Regions from separate parts of the Paenisporosarcina sp. TG-14 genome, predicted to be linked through region 1. Evidence: riboswitches for the same ligand, from Rfam matches in the RefSeq annotation. Region 1 holds a riboswitch; each other region holds the start of a gene.

Region 1 (4,285 bases):
CTGTCCGTCCTATGATTACATGATCAATTTGAGTAGTCTTCCCATCTTTCTCCAACATAATGTTATGAAGAACTTCAAACTCTTCTTTTTTCAACTTCTTTAATATGATTCTTACACTTAATTCCCCCAAAAAACCTTTCACTTTTGGAGATTTCAATACAGCCGATCCAATGATAAGTAAAATTAATAATATTGGAAATAGCATCGCTATAGGCACCCCCATCTTTATTATGTGAACTAATCCTCTCACAAAAAGGGAATTTGTGGTAGCCTTCTTTTGGTTATTTCACAATTAAAACTAATCTTTACTTCCATTAATTTGATATTATTGTAGTCTACTATATACCGAATATTTTACTTTTAGAATTTAAAGTGAATCTTCTAATATATTTACTTAAATAATTGACAAGTTTTCATGGGATCCCCGAGTTTTCGCAAACCCCAGGACGTTTCCAAGTAAATATCAGCTAAAAGAGCCATATGTTCTCCAGTTACCTCAGCCATTTCAAGCGCTATAACACTTTCATAAACGACAGCCATCCGCTGAGCCATTGCTTTAGCTTCAAACTTTTGCATGTCTTCTTCTAAAGAAGTAAATATATTTAGGTCAATTTGTAATTCATCCAATACTTTTACAACTATTGGTTTTAAAGTACTCTTTGATACTTTTTCGAGTCGTAATTTCATTGATGATATAAATAATGTATGTGCATTAAATTTTCTTACTAATCTTACAAACTCTAAACCTAATATGTTTGCAGTACCTTCCCACACGGTTAACACTTGTGCATCTCTTAGCAATCGTGGGGTCACAAAATCTTCGATGTAACCATTTCCTCCATGCATTTCAATAGCTTCATGGGAAAAATATATCGCTTGTTCAGCTGATTCTTTTTTCATGATTGCAATAAATAATCGATTCAATATTAGTTCTTCTTCACATGCTTCTTTGGCAACCACACGGTCATATAACGTAATTAAATCAAAGACAGTCGCAAGTTCAACTTCCATTTTTGCAGTTAATTTTCCTAACGTATCTTGCACCATTGGAAAAGCTATAAGTTTATGACCGAATGCATCTCGTTGATGTGCATAATCGGAAGCCTCATTAGATAAGTTCATTGTCTATTCCCCTTTATGTTTAATAGTTTTTCCGAAAATTGATGATGCAGCAACTCTATTTCTGACTTCATCTCTTGTAAATCGTGAATCTTAACAGCAATTTCAGCTAACCGTTTATTTCCGTATTCAATAGTTCGCTCTAGCTGTCTTACACCCGTTCGATCTTGATCAAATAACAATACCATTTCTTTGATTTCCTCCAAATTAAATCCATATTGCTTGCCACGAACAATTAACTTTAACTTTGCACAATCAGATGGTTTAAAGACACGAATATTGCTTTCTGTCCGCTTAGGGTTTAACAAGCCAAGCTCCTCATAATAACGAATCGTTCTAGTAGTTACCCCAAACTCTCTCGCCACATCGGCAATACTCTTCACACTAACTCCTCCTTTACTCGCATGTTTTAAATTATTTTATCATTTACGTTAACGTTAATTACAAGCTTATATTTGAAGAATAGAAGAATGTTCTGCCCTTTATATAGAAGAAAGACGGCCGTTGTTAAATACGGCAGACCTTTTACTCTCTATACTTACTTTTAGCAATTATGTTCAGATGACACAGTTCAACTTCCAGTATTTCTCTATTGAAAATCGGACTTTCTTTTTAGTTTTATATGGTCTTACCTCTAATGAAATCTATCTATACCGATTACTAATCATCCAGTTGACAAGCTAATACAATGAAGTTATAGTAAACAACATAATTAAATATGCGTTAATTCTTATCAAGAGATGTGGAGGGCCTGGCCCTATGATACCTCAGCAGCGGGTTTTTACTTTACGTGAAAATACTGTGCTAATTCCAGCGAACAATTATTTGTTCGATAGATAAGAAGGAGTATTCGAGCTAATTTCCTGTGGATTTGTGTCCGCATTTTATTTCGCATTCGTATGCCCCTTCTGTCTAACGACAGAAGGGGCATTTTTTATTGCCTTCTCCCTCCCTACTCAAAGTTAACGAATTTCACCAAGAAAGGGGCGACACATGTGATTGAATTTCAACAAGTAACAAAATCATTTCAAACTAAAAAGCAAACGGTTGAAGCGTTAAAAGGCATTGACCTAACTGTTGAAAAGGGAGACATTTTTGGAGTTGTTGGCTACAGTGGTGCCGGAAAAAGCACACTCATTCGACTAGTTAACCTACTCGAGCGACCATCAACTGGTCAAGTTCTCGTTAACGGGCAACCACTAACGCAACTTAAACCAAAGCAACTACGAGCAGAGAAGAAAAAAATCGGTATGATTTTTCAACATTTTAACCTTCTCAATTCCAAAACTGTATTTGACAACGTTGCTATCCCTCTCGAGTTATCGGGTACATCTAAACCAGAAATTAAAACACGTGTAGAAGAACTACTCGAATTTGTTGGTTTAGATGATAAAGCAAAAAACTACCCTGAACAATTATCGGGAGGTCAAAAACAGCGGATCGGTATCGCCCGAGCACTTGCTACAAACCCATCCATTTTACTATGTGATGAAGCAACTTCAGCACTCGATCCACAAACAACAAGTGCTGTATTGCAACTTCTTAAAAAAGTTAACAAACAATACAACATCACAATCCTTCTCATTACTCATGAAATGTCAGTGATACGAGAAATTTGTAACAAAGTGGCCGTAATGGAAGGTGGCCTCGTGGTTGAGCAAGGTTCGGTATTTGATATCTTCGCATCACCTAAAACTGAAATTGCTAAAAATTTCGTTCGTACGGTGATTCATGATGAGATTCCACAAAGCGTTCGCAGCGATGCGCTCAGTTCCAACAAGCATCCGATTATTTGGAAAATAAACTTTGTTGGCAGCACCTCGAGTAAACCATTGTTATCGACAGTTGCGAAGAAATACGATGTGCACTTAAGTGTTCTCTCAGCAAATATTTCGGAAATTCAAGAAACGCCATTTGGTAACTTAATTATTGAAGTTACCGGTGATCAAAACGAGATTCAAGAAGCATTAATATACATCAGAGACGAAGGGTTTATCGTTCAGGAGGTGAACCTACATGAGTAACACATTATGGGGAATGGAAATTACAGCAGAGCAACTACTGGTTGCTTTTGGCGACACACTTTACATGGTCGCGATATCACTTCTTTTCTCAGCACTTATCGGTTTGCCACTAGGTATATTGCTCGTCATCACACGAAAAGGACATATCTTAGAAAACAAATGGATTTTCAATATCTTAAATCCTATTATCAACATTTTGCGTTCCGTCCCATTCATCATTCTACTCGTCGCAATTATTCCACTAACTAGATTTATTGTTGGATCAGCCATTGGGACGACCGCAGCAATCGTACCACTCGTCTTTTATGCAGCACCGTACATTGCTCGACTCGTCGAAAATTCACTACTTGAAGTCGATAAAGGAATTATTGAAGCCGCTCAGTCTATGGGTGCAACAGTTCCTCAAATCATCTTTAAATTTTTAATACCAGAAGGATTGAGCTCACTAATCCTAACCTTTACTACTGCAACCATTGGCTTAGTTGGAGCATCTGCAATGGCCGGAGCCGTTGGAGCTGGTGGTGTTGGTGACTTAGCATTGACCTATGGATACCAGCGCTTTGACACCATGACCATGTTTGTCACTGTTGCGGCACTCGTCATCATCGTTCAATTACTACAATCAGGTGGAAACATGGTTTCAAAAAAAATAAGAAGAAGATAACTATTGGAGGTAGGAAAAAATGAAAAAATTTATATTGATACTATTAGTTTTAACACTAGGATTACTTGCAGCTTGTGGCAATAAAGAAGAAGCTAACGCTGAAGAAGGCTTAACTAAAGTAAAAGTCGGCGTAAGTGGCGGCGACACACGTACATGGGATTACATCGTAGATATTTCAAAAGACCAAGGTTTGGATATTGAACTTGTTACATTTAACGATTACGTTCAACCAAACATCGCATTAGATGAAGGCGAACTCGACGCAAATGCATTCCAAACTATCTCTTACTTTGACGAATTTAAAACAGCTCAAAGTTTAGATTTAGAAGCAATTGGTTCAACAGTAATAGCACCAATGGCCATTCATTCAAAAAAGCACAAAACACTTGAAGATCTTCCAGACGGCGCAACAATTGCTTTACCAAACGAAGGAACAAACTTCGGTCGTGCTTTACTCCTTATGCAAGAAGCTGGTTTA
Region 2 (4,285 bases), on a different contig from region 1:
AGCGAAAACAGAACCTGAATCTGTTTTTACATTGTCTAATTGCCCTCTTAGTGCAGCACGAACCATTGCACGTGTATAAGAAAGTTTCATACGTTTACCAACGCCATATTCGCCGCCAGTCCAGCCTGTATTAACTAAGAATACTTGTGCATTATGCTGATCAATTTTCTTGCCTAACATTTCTGCATAAACTGTAGCAGGCAATGGTAGGAATGGAGAGCCAAAGCAAGTTGAGAATGTTGCTTGTGGAGTTGTAATTCCTCGTTCAGTTCCCGCAAGTTTCGATGTGAACCCACTTAAGAAGTGATACATAGCTTGTTCTTTTGTTAGCTTACTGATTGGTGGTAACACGCCAAAAGCATCAGCTGTTAAGAAAATGATCGTATTTGGATGACCGGCTACAGAAGGGTCGACGATATTATCAATTGCTTGTAATGGGTATGCAGCACGTGTATTTTCAGTTAATGATATATCATCGTAATCTGCAATGCGTGTTTCAGGATCAACGACAACGTTTTCTAATACTGAACCAAAACGGATAGCATCGAAAATTTGTGGTTCATTTTCACGTGTTAGGTTGATTGCTTTTGCATAACAGCCACCTTCAATATTGAATACACCATTATCTGACCAGCCATGCTCATCATCACCGATTAACTTGCGATCAGCATCAGCTGATAACGTCGTTTTTCCAGTTCCAGATAAACCGAAGAATAAGGCAACATCACCTTTTTCACCAACGTTTGAAGAACAATGCATAGACAAAATACCTTGCTCAGGAAGCAAATAGTTCATGATAGTGAAAATTGATTTTTTCATTTCCCCAGCATACTCTGTACCACCAATTAAAATAATTCGTTTTTCCAATGAAACAATTATGAACGTTTCAGAATTTGTACCATCAATTGCAGGATCTGCTTTAAATGAAGGTGCACATAAAATTGTGAATTGTGCTTCATGAGAAGTTAGCTCTTCTTCAGTAGGGCGAATGAACAATTGATGTACAAATAGATTATGCCACGCATATTCAGTGAAGACTTGTAGAGAGAGGCGAGATTCTTTGTCAGCTCCTGCAAAGCCTTTGAAAACATATAACTCATCTTTTAATTTTAAATGATTAATAACCTTATTATATAAAGATGAAAAAATTTCAGAAGAAATTGGAAAGTTTACTGAACCCCAATCAATCTTGTCTTTTGAAATTTCTTCTTCAACAAAAAACTTATCTTTAGGAGATCGACCCGTATACTTTCCTGTCTCCGCTTTTACAGCACCAGTTGATGTTAAGACAGCTTCTCCACGTGATGTCGCTTTCTCCACTAATTGTGGTACTGAAAGTTGAATATGCACGTTTTGGCCATTTAACAAGTCGTTCAGCTCGTTACTAGTGTTCACTGAATTCATGTATATGTACCTTCCTTTTTCGAATATTCCCGTATATAGGGTCAATTGATTCATGAATTAGTATAACACATTACGCTCAATAATCTACACTCATAGCCTCAATAATTTCACGGTTTTTCCATATATTTAATTTGTACATTTATATCGAAAGTAAACAAATATTTGACATCAGAGGATTAGTTTATTATGATATTAAATTGAACGGATACTCTTATCCCGAGCTGGTGGAGGGGTCAGGCCCTATGAAACCCGGCAACCTGCAGTTATGAACCAATTAGTAATTGGCAAAGGTGCTGAACCTGAAGCAAGGTGAATTCCTTGGATGATAAGAGTGAAAGGTGTCTATTAATCATACCGTTCCTCATGTGTTCTACGTGAGAGAGGGTTTTTTTTATGACATCTCCCTTTATCCTCGTGTGCAGAAGCCCGATAAGGCGGAAGGTTTTATTCGACTGAATGAGGCTTGGCATGGGAAATGAGTACCGTTTGAATTTTCCGAGAGCAATCTCGAAGGATAATAGGAGGAAATACTAAATGACAAATCGTCGTCTATTTACATCAGAATCAGTTACAGAAGGGCATCCAGATAAAATTTGCGATCAAATCTCAGATGCAATCTTAGATGCAATTTTAACAGATGACCCAAACGCACGTGTAGCGTGTGAAACTACAGTAACAACAGGTCTAGTACTTGTTGCTGGTGAAATTACAACATCAGCATATGTGGATATTCAAAAGGTAGTACGTCAAACTGTTCGTGATATTGGTTATACACGTGCAAAATATGGTTTTGACTCAGAAACATCTGCAGTATTAACTGCAATTGATGAGCAATCTGCTGACATTGCAATGGGTGTTAACCAAGCACTAGAAGCCCGTGAAGGATCGATGACTGAATCAGACATCGATGCAATTGGAGCGGGAGACCAAGGCTTAATGTTCGGGTATGCTTGTAATGAAACACCTGAGTTAATGCCACTTCCCATTAGTATGGCTCATAAGTTAGCACGTCGTTTGGCAGAAGTTCGTAAAGAAGAAATTCTTCCATATTTACGTCCAGACGGTAAAACACAAGTAACTGTTGAATATGATGAAAATAATAAACCATTGCGTATTGACACAATCGTTATTTCTACTCAACATCATCCAGAAGTAGCGCTTGAACAAATTCAACGCAACATAAAAGAATACGTTATTAAACCTGTTGTACCTTCAAATTTAATTGACGATAATACAAAATACTTTATAAATCCAACTGGTCGCTTCGTAATTGGTGGACCACAAGGGGATGCTGGATTAACGGGTCGTAAAATTATAGTTGATACTTATGGTGGGTATGCACGTCACGGTGGTGGTGCATTTTCTGGTAAGGATCCGACTAAAGTTGACCGTTCAGCAGCATATGCAGCACGTTATGTAGCGAAAAACATCGTAGCAGCAGGACTTGCTGATCGTGTTGAAGTGCAGCTTGCGTATGCGATTGGTGTTGCACAACCTGTATCAATCGCTATTGATACATTCGGTACAGGTACAGTAGCAGAATCCAAACTAGTTGGATTAGTTCGCGAATTATTCGACCTACGACCAGCTGGTATTATTAAAATGTTAGATCTTCGTCGACCAATTTATAAGCAAACTGCTGCTTACGGGCACTTTGGTCGAACAGACATAGATTTATCTTGGGAAAAAACTGACAAAGCAGCAGCTTTGAAAGAAAAAGCAAACAACTAACATAAAAATGCCGTTCCAGTTAATTCTGGAACGGCATTTTTATGGGGAAATTGATTTGTACAGGAATAAACCAAGTCGTCGTCAATAATTCATCATCACATGTAGGAAGCATGTAAACAAAAGATGACCGGTTGTATATTAAGGACCGGTCATCTCTAGTTCATATGAAGATTAGGTTGTTATTTGCATGCTTTTATAAATCTGTCCTTTTTCCGCGTACTCTTGTATAATTCGCTCCATATCTAGCAAGTCCTCATTATTTAATTCGCGAACTACTTTTGCGGGTCTCCCAAAAGCTAGCATCCCTGGTGGAATAATTTTACCTTGAGGCACTAAACTACCAGCGCCAATAAATGCACCTTCGCCAATTTCAGCCCCATCTAGGACAATTGAACCCATTCCAATCAAGGCTCCTTTGCGAATCGTACAACTATGTAAAGTTACTTGATGACCAATTGTTACTTCATCCTCTAAAATTAGTGGAGCGGTTGGGCTTTGGTGTAGGCAACATAAATCTTGAATGTTCACTTTACGCCCAATCCGAGTTGCGTTCACGTCGCCGCGAATTACTGTGTTAAACCAAATTGTAGACTCTGGACCGATTGTCACATCACCACTAATTGTGACATAATCAGCAATATATACAGACGAATCAATAATAGGTGTCTTATCTTTAAACGGGTAAATCATTCTATAACCTCATTTCTTTATTGGGATATGGTTTCATTATACAAAAAAAGAGGAATATAAAGAAGATAACTTTGTAGAATAATGTAATAGAGAAGGGGCGATGTTCATGTGGAAATGGGAAGCTGATGGACAAGCTAAAGCTGTCATTGCAATAATTCATAGTGCGTATGAGCATCATCGTAGATACGCATGGTTAATTGAAAAGTTTAGAAGTTCGGGTTTTCATGTCGTAATGGGAGACTTGCCAGGGCATGGAGAAGCTGCTCGAACTAAAAGTGCCCATGATGAAGATTTTAAATCGTATAATGCGTATATCGATCAATTGGTAGAAGCCTCTCTTTCGTATAACTTGCCAGTATTTGTTATGGGACATGGGTTAGGAGCAACACTAGTGATGCATGCACTTCAAGAAAAATCAATTGAATGTGCGGCAGTAATACTAACTTCTCCATGGTTACAC
Region 3 (4,285 bases), on a different contig from region 1:
TCTTCCCAAACCAACAGGAGGTATAAATAAAATAGGAATTCCGCTTCCAAGATCATCATATACAAGTTTTTCATTACCAATCAAAAATTCCGACATTTATTAAAATCTCCCTACTTTTTGTTTATATTATTGTTTGTTTAATGGTAATTATTATGAATGGTAAATTGTACAAGATAAGATATTTAATAAATTATCGTCTCTTGTTATCTGGACTAATATGAGTTGAAATAGCGAATTATTATACTTAGTCTATTAAAACTAGTAAGTTGATTACTTATTGACAAGCAAGCTTTTACATGATAAATTACTGGAAATTGAATAATGTAAAAATTTCTTCTTATAAAGAGAGGTGGAGGGACTGACCCTGCGAAGCCTCGGCAACCAGTTTTATGACAAAACCCGGTGCTAAATTCAGAGGAATGTAGAGTATTCCGAAGATGAGAAGAGAGTTGCTAGGACGGTTATATATTTAGCCCCTTTCCCCTTCTCTCTTTATTAGAGTGAAGGGTTTTTTTGTGAATAATTTCTTAAGGAGGAATCATATTGGGAAAACGAATTTACTTGAATGCGTTTGATATGAATTGTGTAGGTCATCAATCACCAGGACTTTGGAGTCATCCAGAGGATCAATCCCACAGATATTGTGATTTGGATTACTGGGTCAAGTTAGCTAAATTATTAGAAAAAGGAAAGTTTGATGGGATTTTCTTGGCAGATGTACTGGGCTATTATGATGTTTACAACGGTAGCAAAGATGTTGCTGTAGAACAGGCTATTCAAGCCCCAGCTAATGATCCCATGTTATTGATTCCTGCCATGGCTTACGCAACGAAACACCTAAGTTTTGGACTAACTTATTCACTCACATACGAGCAACCATATATGTTGGCAAGAAGGTTTTCGACGTTAGATCATCTTACTAAAGGGAGAATAGCTTGGAACATTGTGTCCTCTTATTTAGAGAGCGCAGCAAAAAACTTTGGTTTAGAAGGTCAAATTCCACATGATAAGCGTTATGACATAGCTGAGGAATTTTTAGAGGTTAGCTATAAATTATGGGAAGGTAGTTGGGAAGAGGGTGCGGTATTACGTGATAAGAAAAATAAAATATACACAGATCCTAAAAAAGTACATACAATTAATCACGAAGGGGAATTTTTCAAAGTTCCTGGCGCCCATTTATGTGAGCCTTCTCCACAGCGGACACCTGTACTTTACCAAGCAGGTGCTTCTAAACGTGGAGCAGATTTTGCGGCTAAGCATGCTGAATGTGTTTTTACAGCAGGACCCACAACAGATGCAGTGAAAAAAGGTGTCAAAGAATTACGTGAAAAAACAAAAAAATTCGGTAGGAAACCAGATGATATTCTCGTGTTTACAGTGTTTACTGCTATCGTCGGTAAGACTGAAGAGGAAGCAAATAAGAAATATGAAGAATTAAAAAGTTATGTAAGCTATGAAGGTGCCTTGGCACTACTTGGCGGATGGACTGGAATTGATTTTTCAAAGTATGAACCAGATCAGACATTAGAATATATCGATAGTAATGCAATTCAATCTGCAGTCGAAGTATTCACGAAAGCTGACCCTGATCGCAAATGGACCATTCGAGAACTTGCTACTTTTGTAGGAATTGGAGGAAGAGGACCAGTTGCAGTTGGATCGCCTGAACAGATTGCTGATGAATTAGAGTATTGGATAAAAGAAACAGATGTTGATGGATTCAATTTAGCTTATACGCTCGCACCTGGAAGTTTTGAAGATTTTGTAGAACTTGTCATTCCGATTTTACAACAGCGAGGACTTGTTCAAACTGAATATGAAGAAGGAACATATAGGGAGAAGTTATATGGTAAGGGTCAGAGATATTTAAAAGAAAGTCACCCTGGTTCTGCTTATAAAAATCTTCACCAACATAATTAAAATATATGAAGTGACTGCTTTTATAGAAAATAATAATTATAATTTAAAATATAAATTATTGAAAATTTTCAAAAAAATAGTTGACATTAAATTCTGAATACAATAGAATCATCAACAAGCTAGTAAATTAAAAGTGTTTAAAAAATAAAATTGAATACTCTTATCCAGAGTGGTGGAGGGACTTGGCCCTGTGAAACCCAGCAACCATCAAGGAAATCCTTGAAAAGGTGCTAATTCCGGCAGGTTGTGTATACCTGCAAGATAAGAGGAGGACTAAAGACCTTCTCTATATTGAGGGTCTTTTTCTTTTTTATGATTTATTAGAAATTTTTTATGAATTGATTACTATTTGAAAAAGTGCTGACATAGTATAAGTTTATCAATTAAAGCATTAAAGCATTGCTAATTTAATAATTACTTCTTATCAAGAGTGGTGGAGGGACTTGGCCCTGTGAAACCCAGCAACCATCAAGGTAACCCCTTGAAAAGGTGCTAATTCCTGCGGATAGTTTATGTCTGCAAGATAAGAGGAGGAATAGAGACCCTCTTCTTATGAAGAAGGGTCTTTTGTGTTCCTTACAGAAAGTTTTAAGAAAACTTACACCTTTTCAAGAATTAAACCAAGTATCCCAATAAGATTACTGAAAATTATTTACATCCTAGGAGGAAAAACAAATGACAAATCAAAACGAAGGCTACGATTTAGAAACAATATTATTACATGGTGGTCAATCACCTGATCCAACCACAGGTTCTCGGGCAGTACCTATTTATCAAACTAGTTCTTATGTATTCCACAATACAGACCACGCACAAAGCTTATTCGCTTTAGATGAGCCCGGAAATATCTATTCTAGAATTGGTAATCCAACAGTCGATGTATTAGAAAAACGAATTGCACTTTTAGAAGACGGTGTAGCAGCAGTTGCGACTTCATCAGGAATGGCGGCTATTGCTTTGGCGGTAATGAATGTTGCGAGTGCAGGTGATGAAATTGTGGCTGCTTCCAGTCTTTATGGAGGAACATATAATTTATTTTCTACCACCCTTCCACGATATGGAATTACTGTTCACTTTGTAGATGCGACCGATCCGGAAAACTTCCGGAAGGCGATTACTCCGAAGACGAAAGCACTTTACGGAGAGATTATTGGAAATCCAAGCCTTCAAGTTTTAGATATTGAAAAAGTTGCAGATATTGCGCACGAGGCTGGAATTCCACTGATTATTGATAATACATTTGCGTCGCCATATTTGTGTAAGCCGATTACTTATGGAGCTGATATTGTTGTTCACTCAGCTACCAAATGGATTGGTGGTCACGGAACAACAATTGGTGGCCTTGTAGTAGATGGTGGACGGTTTAATTGGAACAGTGAAAAATTCCCAACATTCACAGAGCCGGATCGAAGCTATAACGGAATAAGATACGCTTTTGATTTTGGAACTCTTGCTTTTAGCACCAAGCTACGTGTACAGATGTTGCGAGATTTCGGTTCATGTTTGAGTGCACAAAGTGCATTCAATCTACTTCAAGGATTAGAAACATTGCATGTGCGTATTGAAAAACATAATAAAAATGCTCAGGAGTTAGCGGAGTATTTAGCTACACATCCGGGAGTAGAATGGATTTCATATCCTGGACTCGAAGACCATCCAGCACATGAATTAGCTCAAAAGTACTTGACGAATGGCTTTGGTTCAATCGTTAATTTTGGAATTAAAGGTGGTAGAGATGCAGGTAAGAAGTTAATTGACAATGTTGCCCTATGGTCGCATGTAGCAAATGTTGGTGACGCAAAATCATTAATTATTCATCCAGCTTCTACTACGCATCAGCAACTGAGCACAGAAGAACTTCAGTTGACAGGTGTTACCGAAGATTTAATACGACTTTCCATTGGAATAGAGTCGGTTCGCGATTTGAAGAATGATCTTGATCGGGCTTTGTTTGAAGCAACTGGGCTTGCACCAAATGGCCAAGAACAAATTGAAGTGGTTATTAATGATGAAAGTGTTATTCGATGGGCTTTGCAATCGCCAATAGTTCGTGAAATCGTAAATGGAAAAGAACAGCAGCGACAAAAGACATTAGCTGTTGTTGGTCTAAGCGGAAACCCTTCAAGACCTAGTAATCGTTTAGCAAGAAAAATGCAACGTCTTGGCTACAAAATCATTCCTGTTAATCCTGTTGAAAAGGAAGTTTTAGGAGAAAAGGCTTATCCCGATTTGACGTCAGTTCCAGGAACGATTGATATCGTTCAAGTATTCCGCAGCCCAGAGGCAGCAATTTCAGTTGCAAAAGAAGCCGCAGTTGTAAAACCAAGGATTTTTTGGTTGCAGGAAGGTGTTATTTCTCCAG

Evidence for each region. A riboswitch is a leader RNA that binds a small molecule or an ion and turns the genes downstream of it on or off. The one in region 1 is predicted to bind S-adenosylmethionine.
Region 2: another riboswitch for S-adenosylmethionine. It lies ahead of metK (methionine adenosyltransferase); the one in region 1 lies ahead of C406_RS0106575 (methionine ABC transporter ATP-binding protein).
Region 3: another riboswitch for S-adenosylmethionine. It lies ahead of C406_RS0104895 (PLP-dependent aspartate aminotransferase family protein); the one in region 1 lies ahead of C406_RS0106575 (methionine ABC transporter ATP-binding protein).

Annotation. Positions count from the first base shown of each region.
Region 1 covers NZ_AMGD01000019.1:21,718-26,002, forward strand. Annotated here, with positions in the region: gene C406_RS0106560 (NERD domain-containing protein) at 1-223, opposite strand, end outside; gene C406_RS19355 (acyl-CoA dehydrogenase family protein) at 391-1,122, opposite strand; gene C406_RS0106570 (MerR family transcriptional regulator) at 1,119-1,502, opposite strand; SAM riboswitch class I at 1,847-1,962, shown strand; gene C406_RS0106575 (methionine ABC transporter ATP-binding protein) at 2,115-3,143, shown strand; gene C406_RS0106580 (methionine ABC transporter permease) at 3,157-3,807, shown strand; gene C406_RS0106585 (MetQ/NlpA family ABC transporter substrate-binding protein) at 3,827-4,285, shown strand, end outside.
Region 2 covers NZ_AMGD01000020.1:161,923-166,207, reverse strand. Annotated here, with positions in the region: gene pckA (phosphoenolpyruvate carboxykinase (ATP)) at 1-1,404, opposite strand, end outside; SAM riboswitch class I at 1,613-1,736, shown strand; gene metK (methionine adenosyltransferase) at 1,939-3,135, shown strand; gene C406_RS0107480 (gamma carbonic anhydrase) at 3,307-3,825, opposite strand; gene C406_RS0107475 (alpha/beta hydrolase) at 3,932-4,285, shown strand, end outside.
Region 3 covers NZ_AMGD01000012.1:9,518-13,802, forward strand. Annotated here, with positions in the region: gene C406_RS0104885 (alpha/beta fold hydrolase) at 1-96, opposite strand, end outside; SAM riboswitch class I at 335-444, shown strand; gene C406_RS0104890 (LLM class flavin-dependent oxidoreductase) at 544-1,923, shown strand; SAM riboswitch class I at 2,081-2,191, shown strand; SAM riboswitch class I at 2,342-2,453, shown strand; gene C406_RS0104895 (PLP-dependent aspartate aminotransferase family protein) at 2,599-4,285, shown strand, end outside.